2 regions of the Pelosinus sp. sgz500959 genome follow, and region 1 is predicted to be linked to the other one. Evidence: a T-box and tRNA genes for the amino acid it is inferred to sense, from the RefSeq annotation. Region 1 holds a T-box; the other holds one or more tRNA genes.
What was found. The T-box of region 1 lies ahead of ileS (isoleucine--tRNA ligase). A T-box ahead of a tRNA ligase gene usually reads a tRNA of that ligase, here a tRNA-Ile.

Region 1 (5,088 bases):
GGCACAACGTTGGCATAAGGTTGTATGTTCAGCAGCCTGACCAACTGTATCACTATAAATCCAGCATCGCTCACATTTTTCACCTTCTGCTTGGGATACAACAATCGCCAATGCCATGTTAGGAATTTTGGTAGCATGTTCTGGAGCTTGAGCAATATTTTCAAGAACATTAATATTAGAAACAATCAGTATATTAGCTAATTCTTTACTCATTGCCATTAATTGAGAATAATTTTCGCCATCAGCATATACAGTCACATTTGCATCTAAAGAATGTCCAATGACTTTATTACGACGGGCGGTTTCTAAAACTTTGGTAATTTCGCCACGCATGGCTAATATATGATTCCATTTTTCCTCAAGAGCAGCATCAAGATACTCCTCATGAGCAATTGGCCAATCAACTAGCTGTATGCTTTCTGGCATATTTTCCTCTTTAGAAATATGTTGCCATACTTCTTCAGCCGTAAAGGTCAGCACTGGTGAAATTAATCGGACTAAGGTATTCAAAATTTCATACATGGCAGTTTGTGCAGCGCGTCTCTCGATGGAATTCGGCACTGCAGTATAGACTCTGTCTTTTAGAATATCCAAATAAATTGAACTTAAATCTACGGTACAAAAATTATGCACAGTATGATAAATGAGATGGAATTCATATTCTTCATAAGCTGTGGTAACCTTTTCACGGACTTGTTCTAAGCGCAAGAGTGCCCAGCGATCAATCTCCAGTAATTGCTCATAGCTAACCTTATCTGTCTTTGGATTAAAGTCGCTTACACTGCCCAAGATATAGCGGAATGTATTTCTGATCTTACGATACACTTCAGACAATTGTTTCAAGATGTCATTAGAAATACGAACATCAGCTTGATAATCAGCAGAAGCTACCCAAAGCCTTAGAATATCTGCACCATATTTATTAATGACTTCTTGAGGATAAATGACATTACCAACAGATTTAGACATTTTACGTCCATCACCATCAACAACAAAACCATGGGTAAGTACTGCCTTATAAGGAGCTGTTCCTTTGGTTGCGACCGAAGTGAGCAGCGAAGACTGGAACCAACCGCGATGTTGGTCACTTCCTTCCAAATATAAATCCGCAGGCCATGCCAGTTCTTCATGTTGTTCAAGTACAGCTGCGTGACTTGAACCACTATCAAACCAAACATCCATAATATCCGTTTCTTTGCGGAAAGAATCGTGTCCGCAATGAGAGCAAGTAAAACCAGTAGGCAAAATTTCCGCTGCGGTTTTAGCCCACCAAGCATCTGATCCTTCCTCGCGGAAGAGATCTTTCACTGCTGTAATGGTAGTATCATTAATTACATGTTCATTGCAACTTGTGCAATAAAAAATAGGAATAGGTAAACCCCAGATTCTCTGGCGTGAAATGCACCAATCATGACGATCAGCGACCATGTTATGAATTCTTTCTTCACCCCAAGTTGGAACCCACTGTACTTCTTTGATTGCCTGCAAGGCTTGTTCTCTAAATCCATCAACTGATGCAAACCATTGCTCTGTGGCCCGGTAAATAATAGGATTCTTACACCGCCAGCAATGAGCATACTGATGTTTCACTTTGCCTTTGCCAAGTAGCAGTCCACGTGCTGCAAGTTCCTTAATGACTGGAACATCTGCATCATGAACAAACATTCCTTGGAAAACGCCACCTTCAGCAGTGAATTTTCCTGCATGATCAACAGGATTAATAATTGGCAAACCATACTTCACACCGATCTCAAAGTCATCTGGACCATGTCCTGGCGCAGTATGAACACAACCTGTACCTTGCTCTAAGGTAACATAATCCGCTAAAATAATTGGGGATTGACGCTCAATAAACGGATGTGCAAAAACAAGGCCATCAAGTTCTGCACCTTTCATGGTTTTAAGGATCGTATATTCTTCAAGCCCATTATTCTTAGCTACTGATTCAATTAATTCAACGGCAAAAAGATAAACTTTACCCTGGCTTTCTACCCAAGCATAGTCAAATTCAGGATGAATAGCAATGGCCACATTTGCAGGCATCGTCCATGGGGTCGTTGTCCAAATCACACCATATACATTTTCTTTTGCAATATCAGCAGGTAATGTACCTTTATCATCAACTAATGGAAATTTAACATAAATTGTATGAGATTTTTTCTCAGCATATTCAATTTCAGCCTCAGCTAATGCTGTTTCGCAAGAAGTACACCAGTAGACTGATTTTAACCCCTTATAAATATGCCCTTTTTTAGCCATTTCGCCAAATACTTCAATTTGTTTAGCCTCATAGTCATGACGTAAGGTTACATAAGGCTGATCCCAATTGGCAGCAACGCCTAAACGTTTGAAATCATTACGTTGAGTATCCACAAATTGCAATGCATAGTCTTTACATTCTCGGCGCAAATCAAGAGGCTTAAGTTCATGACGATTCAGACCTAAAATCTTGATGGCAGCATGTTCAATCGGTAGTCCATGTGTATCCCACCCAGGCACATAAGGAGTATTAAAACCACGTAAGGATTTATATTTCAAAATCATATCTTTTAATACCTTATTTAGGGCATGACCAATATGGATATTACCATTGGCATAAGGAGGTCCGTCATGTAAGATAAATTTTGGTTTTCCAACCTTTGTTGTACGTTTTTCATAAATTTTTTGTTCATTCCAATATTCCAGTAGTTGTGGTTCTCTTTCCGGTAAATTACCACGCATTGGGAATTCTGTCTGTGGTAAATTTAATGTTTTACTATAATCCAAACTAACACCTCCAAAAAATAAAACCTCTCCATCCCGAAAGGGACGAGAGGTTGTTTCCCGTGATACCACCCTAATGACTTTTTACAGCCACTACTAAACGAAATAACGCTCGTCAAACGGCGAAGCCTACTTAACATTCGGTTCGCAGTTCAGGAGTGATCTTCACCATGAAGGTCTTTATTAGGCTCACACTATTCCTAACTCGCTGTGAAATTCCACATTATGGCTACTGTCTCCATCATCACTAATCTAACTATGTATAATTTTGTATTTCTTCATTATACATAAAGAAAGATACTTAGTCAAATCTTTAACCTATCCTAAGTATCAAGTCATTTATTTTTTTGATTAATCCTCAATTACATCGCCTAAAATATCCAATTGAGCCTGTACTAAGTTGCGCACACGGAGACGATATACCTTATCTTGTTTTTGCAATCCCTCATATTCATCATTCATACGTCGCACTTTATTTGTGGCTTCATCAAGGATTTTTCGCGCCTGAACTTCTGCTTCTTTAATCATCAGCTCTGTTGTTCTCTTTGCATTTAACTTCACTTCTTCAGCCGTTTCTTGGGCGATGATTAAGGTATTATGCAATGTATTTTCCATATGCTGAAAATGTTCCAATTTGCTGCTTAAGCGATCTAGATTTTCTTTAATTTCGATATTTTCCCGATAGAGTTGCTCATAATCTTTGATCACACGATCAAGAAATTCATCCACATCTTCTTCATTATAGCCACGAAAACTTTTCTTAAATTCTTTATTATGAATATCTAATGGCGTTAACATGATTACCCCTCCTAGTCTACATAAAACGCTTTAATAAAATGCTGGTTCTGCCTTTTTTGGTTTGACCTAACACTTCACAGACTTCAACGCGTCCACGCCCACGCATGGAAATAATATCTCCAACCTTAATGGCCTTCGCACTATTTTTTGCATCCTGCCAATTTACTTTTAATTTACCGATCCCAATTTCATCCGACATTGTTGTCCGAGAAGTACCAAAACCAGCTGCTGCTACTACATCAAGTCGCAATGCTGATACAGTCGTCCTGATTTCTTTTGTCTTCTCTTCTCGAGGTGCAATGTCTGACAAACCTAAAGAAGATACAGTGACAGGTGCTGCGCCAATCATTTTAAAATCCTGAATAATAAAACCTGACAAGGATGAATCAACAATAATTTGGCAGCCATGTCCACGCATAATGATATCACCAATAATCTCCCGTTTAATGCCAAGACCCATTAATGCTCCCAACACATCCCGGTGTGTTAGCTCATAATAACGTTCATCCCACGTTACGGCTAGCGCTTCGATCTTTGCGTCAGGGGTTCCGCGAAATTCCTCATTAAGAAAAATGACCTTTACTCGTTCAGCACCATGATAACCACCATTTGATACTAACTTTAGACTGCTATAATGAGCCCCGATCGTTTCAGCAATACTATAACCATGAGGATCAAGAAATTCACTTACTTTATATTTCCGATTGCGTTGTGCATGTTCAGCAGTATCTAAGAGGCGAGCTGCTAACTCTCCTTCACCACTCGCTCGATAATAACGTAAAATTTTCTCGCGTTCACTCATCTGTTTTTTTCCCCATTTCATGGGAACGTCGTGTCGCAGCTTTTACCGCATCCATTAGGGCAACACGCACGCCCCTTTGTTCTAGAACATGGATGCCTGCAATCGTTGTTCCACCTGGCGATGTAACCATATCTCTTAATTTTGCTGGATGCTCACCCGTTTCAAGAACCATTTTAGCAGCTCCCATTAAAGTCTGAGCAGCCATAATAATTGCATTTTTACGAGATAATCCTACCCATACACCAGCATCTGATAACGCATCAATCATAACAAAGGCATAACCAGGACCACTGCCAGATAATCCCGTTACTGCATCCATAGCACTTTCTTCCATTTTAATAGCTTTTCCTACAGATGCAAAAATCGTTAATACTAACTTACCATTCTCTTCCCCAGCATACTCACCGAGAGTAATCACCGACATACCTTCTCCGACTGCGACTGGAGTGTTCGGCATAGCTCTTACAATAGGTACACAAGGCAATTTTTCTTGTAAGACTTTTGTTGTTACGCCTGCTACAACTGATACGACTAAAATTTCCGGTGATACGAAAGGGGCAATGGTGTCGAGCACAGTATGAATGACTTGTGGTTTAACCGTTAGAAATAAAATATTGACCCCTTTCACTAATTCTTCAATGTTTAACGTACCATGAACACCTAATTTTTCTTCCATATAATCAAGACGTTGTTGAGATATATCACTCACAGTAATTTGCTGTGGC
Region 2 (5,088 bases), on a different contig from region 1:
TTTTGTTCCACTTACGTGGTGATGATCATCTATCTAGTCTGGCAGTTACCTGACAGCTCTAGCGACGCAACCCGGAAGGTTCAGCGGGCAGCTTCATCCCTTCCCTATTTGGTCTTGCTCCAGGTGGGGTTTACCTAGCCAGCCAGTCACCTGACTGCTGGTGCGCTCTTACCGCACCGTTCCATCCTTACCGGCATAACCGGCGGTTTACATTTCTATGGCACTTTCCCTGAGGTCGCCCTCGCTGGACGTTATCCAGCACCCTGCCCTATGGAGCTCGGACTTTCCTCGTATGCTTTATGGGCATCCGCGATCATCTTTCCTACTCACAGCACTTATAAAGATTATTTAATTAGCTAGATTAATATTTTATCACAGAAAACAATCATCGTCAATATAGATGCATTTTGTAATATTTCCCACATGCTAAAATTTTTATCAATAGACGACTAATACATCTTGATTGACAGAATCAACAGCAATATCCACGCCCCATTTATCCCGTTTCCCACATGCCATGAGATATTCAGCCACATGAGAGACTACGGGTTGCTCTGTTGCAAAATGTCCAGCATCAATTACTGCAATACCAGCAGCTAATGCATCTTGCGCTTCATGATATTTTACATCACCCGTAACAAGTACATCAGCACCAGCAAAAGCCGCTTTATGTATTAAACTAGCACCGCTTCCCCCACACACTGCCACTTTTTTGATCATCTTTTCTTTAGATCCGGCTACACTCGCATACTCGATACCTAATGAATTTTTAACGCAAACAACAAACTGATGCAGCAACATAGGCGTTGCCAATTTGCCGATACGTCCTAACCCCAGGGTATCGCCAGAATTAGTAAGGAGAATTAAATCGTAAGCTACCTCTTCATAAGGATGAGCTTTCAGCATTTCCTTGATAATTCGTCGACTGTTTTTCTCCGTTACAATTGTTTCTAGGCGAACTTCTTCGACAAATTCCAGCGTACTTGATTGTCCAATAAAAGGCTTTGCCTGCTCTAAAGGCATAAACGTTCCCGTACCAGGTGTTGTAAATGTACAGTGACTATAGTTTCCAAGATGTCCAGCTCCAGCTTCCGTCATAGCCTTGCGCACAATCTCTAAATGAGTTTTTGGTATAAACACAATTAACTTATACAGTTTTTCTGTATAACTCACTGCAAGAGGCTTGGCATCCTGTAGCTGGAATCTTTCTGCCAAAATATCATTCACACCACCAATTGCACTATCAAGATTGGTATGAGTAGCATATACTGCAATATCTGCTTTTAATAAACTTGCTAAAAGTTGTCCCTGCGGTAAATCAGTACGAATGTTTTTAAACGCTTTGAAGATAACTGGGTGATGAGTAATAATCAAATCAATACCATCTTCAATAGCCTGATCGGCAACGGATTGAGTCACATCCAAAGTGACTAATATCTTAGAAATTTTTTGGGCAGGGCTACCTAATAGTAAGCCTACATTATCCCAACTTTCAGCCAGATATCTTGGCGCCAATCGCTCCACAGCATCCATTATAACCTGACATTTTACAGACATTGTCTCTTAGCCTCCAATTGTTCCAATCTCTTGGTATACTCATCAAATTTGGAACTTTGTTGTGCACTGTCACTATTTGCCATTTCGCGTAACACCCGCTCAGTTTGGGCAATTAAGTGATCAAGGTGTAACCCTAGTAGCTTTGGTTTCTTCTTCCATAATATCATACCAATATCATACATAATCGATTCAAATTCAGGGGAAACCCCTTGCTCCGCTACAATAATTTCATACAATCGCCCCTCGTCTTGCACCAAGGCTTCATCCACAATGCACCATTTGTTCGCAGTTAACCAAGAGCGTACGGCCACTGCTGCGATCATCGGTTGTAAAATAAGACGTGTAACAGAAGATGTTACTTCAGGTTGACTTTTTAAGATCTCAATAATCGTACTACCACCCATACCAGCAATGACGACTGTATCAACTTCACCAGGAGAAAGCACTGCTAATCCATTACCAAAGCGCACAGAAATCTTTTCTTCCAATCCTAAACTCTCTATATTGTCTTTCGCTGCTTGATAAGGTCCTTTATGAATATCACCTGCAACAGCAGAAATAGCAATTTTTTTCTGTATTAGCTCAATTGGTAAATATCCATGATCTGTGCCAATATCAGCCAAACGTGCCCCTTGAGGCACAAAAGCTCCTAGCGCTGCCAATCGTTCACCAAGTTTCATTTTCCCTCACCTCACTTCATATGATTAACTTACCTAAACTAAAAAATGCAAAGCATATGCTTTGCATCTCGATATCATGTGGTGGGCGATGACGGGATCGAACCGCCGACATCCTGCTTGTAAGGCAGGCGCTCTCCCGGCTGAGCTAATCGCCCGAGATGGTGACCCGTGGGGGAATCGAACCCCCGATACCGCCGTGAAAGGGCGGTGTCTTGACCGCTTGACCAACGGGCCATATGTCTTAATTTAAATGGTGGGCCCACCTGGGATCGAACCAGGGACCAGCCGGTTATGAGCCGGCTGCTCTACCGCTGAGCTATAGGCCCTCGTAATGAAAATGGCTCCTGGAGTAGGACTCGAACCTACGACCGATCGGTTAACAGCCGATTGCTCTACCAACTGAGCTATCCAGGAATTTCACCAACATTGATTATTATAATATAACAGCAATGTTATGTCAATAACTTTTTTTCACAGAATCAAAAATATATTATTTTACTAATCTATGCTGATTCCGCTTTATCAACACCCTATTGCGCTACTTAAGCTTCTTCTTATAATAATATGAAACCATCCCTTATTTCCTGCTGTAAAAACCTGCTACTGTTTTTATCAAATACCAAAGTTATTCTAAAAAGTCTTTTAATTTCTTACTACGGCTAGGATGTCTTAATTTTCTAAGAGCCTTCGCTTCAATTTGGCGAATCCGTTCTCGGGTAACACCAAAATGTTGTCCAACTTCTTCTAACGTACGCGCTCGTCCATCATCAAGTCCAAATCTAAGTCTGAGAACTTTTTCCTCGCGAGGAGTCAGCGTATCCAATACCTCTTCCAACTGCTCTTTTAATAACATAAAAGAAGCAGCTTCGGCTGGAGCAGGTGCATCCTGATCTTCAATGAAATCTCCCAAATGAGAATCTTCTTCTTCACCGATTGGAGTCTCTAAAGATACTGGCTCTTGAGCGATTTTCATAATTTCACGTACTCGCTCAACACTAATATCCATTTCCTTACCAATTTCTTCAGGTTGTGGTTCACGTCCAAGCTCTTGAAGCAGCTGCCTTGATACACGAATCAATTTATTAATCGTCTCTACCATATGCACCGGAATTCGAATGGTTCGCGCTTGGTCAGCAATCGCACGTGTAATCGCTTGACGAATCCACCATGTCGCATAGGTACTGAATTTATAACCTTTGTTATAATCAAATTTTTCAACAGCTTTGATCAAACCTAAGTTACCTTCTTGAATCAAGTCTAAAAATAACATCCCACGCCCAACATAACGTTTTGCGATACTAACAACTAAACGTAAATTAGCTTCAGCTAAACGTCGTTTTGCTTCTTCATCCCCTTGTTCCATACGCTGAGCAAGTTTTATCTCTTCATCACCAGTCAATAATGGAACTCTACCAATTTCCTTCAGATACATACGAACAGGATCATCAATACTAATACCATCAGGAATGCTTAAATCGATATCGACTTCATCTGCAGTAATTTCTTCTTTTTCTAATACTTCAGGCTCTTCAGCCCGCTCAGCATCATCGGGAAGTTCATCTACTATTTCAATCCCTTTGCTTGAAAATACTTCATACATATCATCAATTTCATCAGGAGATAAATCTTCACTTTGGAGAGTATCCATGATCTCACCATAGGTTAAAACACCACCGTGTTTTTTACCTTTATTCACCAATTTCGTTACATGTTCACTGGGTATATTCTTCTTTTCTGTCATTTTACTCCCCTCCTCTATTGGTCTCCCAATCAAGGCTTAGTTTATTTTTCATTTATAAATAATGCAGTTTGTTAATTTCATTATTTATTCGCTGACTTTCTGCTAATTCCTGCAAAAAGCGATCGTCACCCATACGCTGTAATTCATCAGCTCGCAAGCGATGTTGTTCATATAGGCCTTTTAATTTTGTCAATCTCATACTTTTAATACAATCATCAACCATTTTTACAATGTCATTATATTGTATATCAATCAGCATGATGAGAGATAACTCTGCATTGGCGGCTTCACTAAGGGACATTGTCCAAGCATTATCGACAATATTCTTCCCCATATTATACTCATTAAATATCAATTCAATGATTTCTCGTCGTTGCTCTCCCTGTATTTCTTCAACAGGAAGATTGGTTTGAATATGTGATATCAATGATCGATCTTCACACATTAATCGAATGATATGTCTTTCAGCCTGTTCAGTGGCAACTGACGGGGTACGCGCAACGATTATATTGGATATATTCTTTCCCACTTTTACATTTTTATCCTTTTTATTTTGAAATAAAAATTTTCGCACTTCACTACGTATTGCACTTTCATCAATGGATAACGCTTGTGATATACGAGCAATATGGGCATTCACCTCTACAGCATTATTAGCCGCTCCTAAAACAGGCACTATTTTTGATACAACTGCAACCTTACCTTCAAGATTACTATGATCCGTCGTATCAAAAGCTTGTTTTATTTGATATTCTAAGAAATCTACGGCATCTTTAATGAGTACTTTAAAGGCTTCTGCTCCATGCTTGCGGATAAATGCATCAGGATCTTTTCCATCAGGAATTAAAACAACTCGGACATTAGCCCCCATATTACGCAAAATTGATAAAGCCCGTGAAGTAGCATTTTGACCTGCAGAATCGCTGTCATAGGCAAATAATATTTCAATTGCATGGTCACGACTGAGGCGGAGCATCAAATTTCCTTGCTCTGGAGAAAATGCTGTACCTAGAGAAGCGACTACATTTTTTATTCCAAAAGCATGAGCTGTAATGACATCCATATAACCTTCTACTACGATAGCCTGTCCACATTCTTTAATAAACTTAT

Region 2: it has a tRNA-Ile gene. The T-box ahead of ileS (isoleucine--tRNA ligase) is inferred to sense a tRNA for this amino acid. The anticodon was not compared.

Annotation. Positions count from the first base shown of each region.
Region 1 covers NZ_JBGJZL010000002.1:80,250-85,337, reverse strand. The annotation lists gene ileS (isoleucine--tRNA ligase) at 1-2,766, opposite strand, end outside; T-box leader at 2,802-3,017, opposite strand; gene ACAN52_RS03090 (DivIVA domain-containing protein) at 3,115-3,561, opposite strand; gene ACAN52_RS03085 (RNA-binding protein) at 3,578-4,363, opposite strand; gene proC (pyrroline-5-carboxylate reductase) at 4,356-5,088, opposite strand, start outside.
Region 2 covers NZ_JBGJZL010000003.1:418,456-423,543, reverse strand. The annotation lists RNA gene rnpB (RNase P RNA component class A) at 1-329, opposite strand, end outside; gene ACAN52_RS06885 (Nif3-like dinuclear metal center hexameric protein) at 439-1,557, opposite strand; gene ACAN52_RS06880 (tRNA (adenine(22)-N(1))-methyltransferase) at 1,548-2,237, opposite strand; tRNA gene ACAN52_RS06875 (tRNA-Val) at 2,317-2,392, opposite strand; tRNA gene ACAN52_RS06870 (tRNA-Glu) at 2,397-2,471, opposite strand; tRNA gene ACAN52_RS06865 (tRNA-Ile) at 2,489-2,563, opposite strand; tRNA gene ACAN52_RS06860 (tRNA-Asn) at 2,576-2,651, opposite strand; gene rpoD (RNA polymerase sigma factor RpoD) at 2,863-3,978, opposite strand; gene dnaG (DNA primase) at 4,031-5,088, opposite strand, start outside.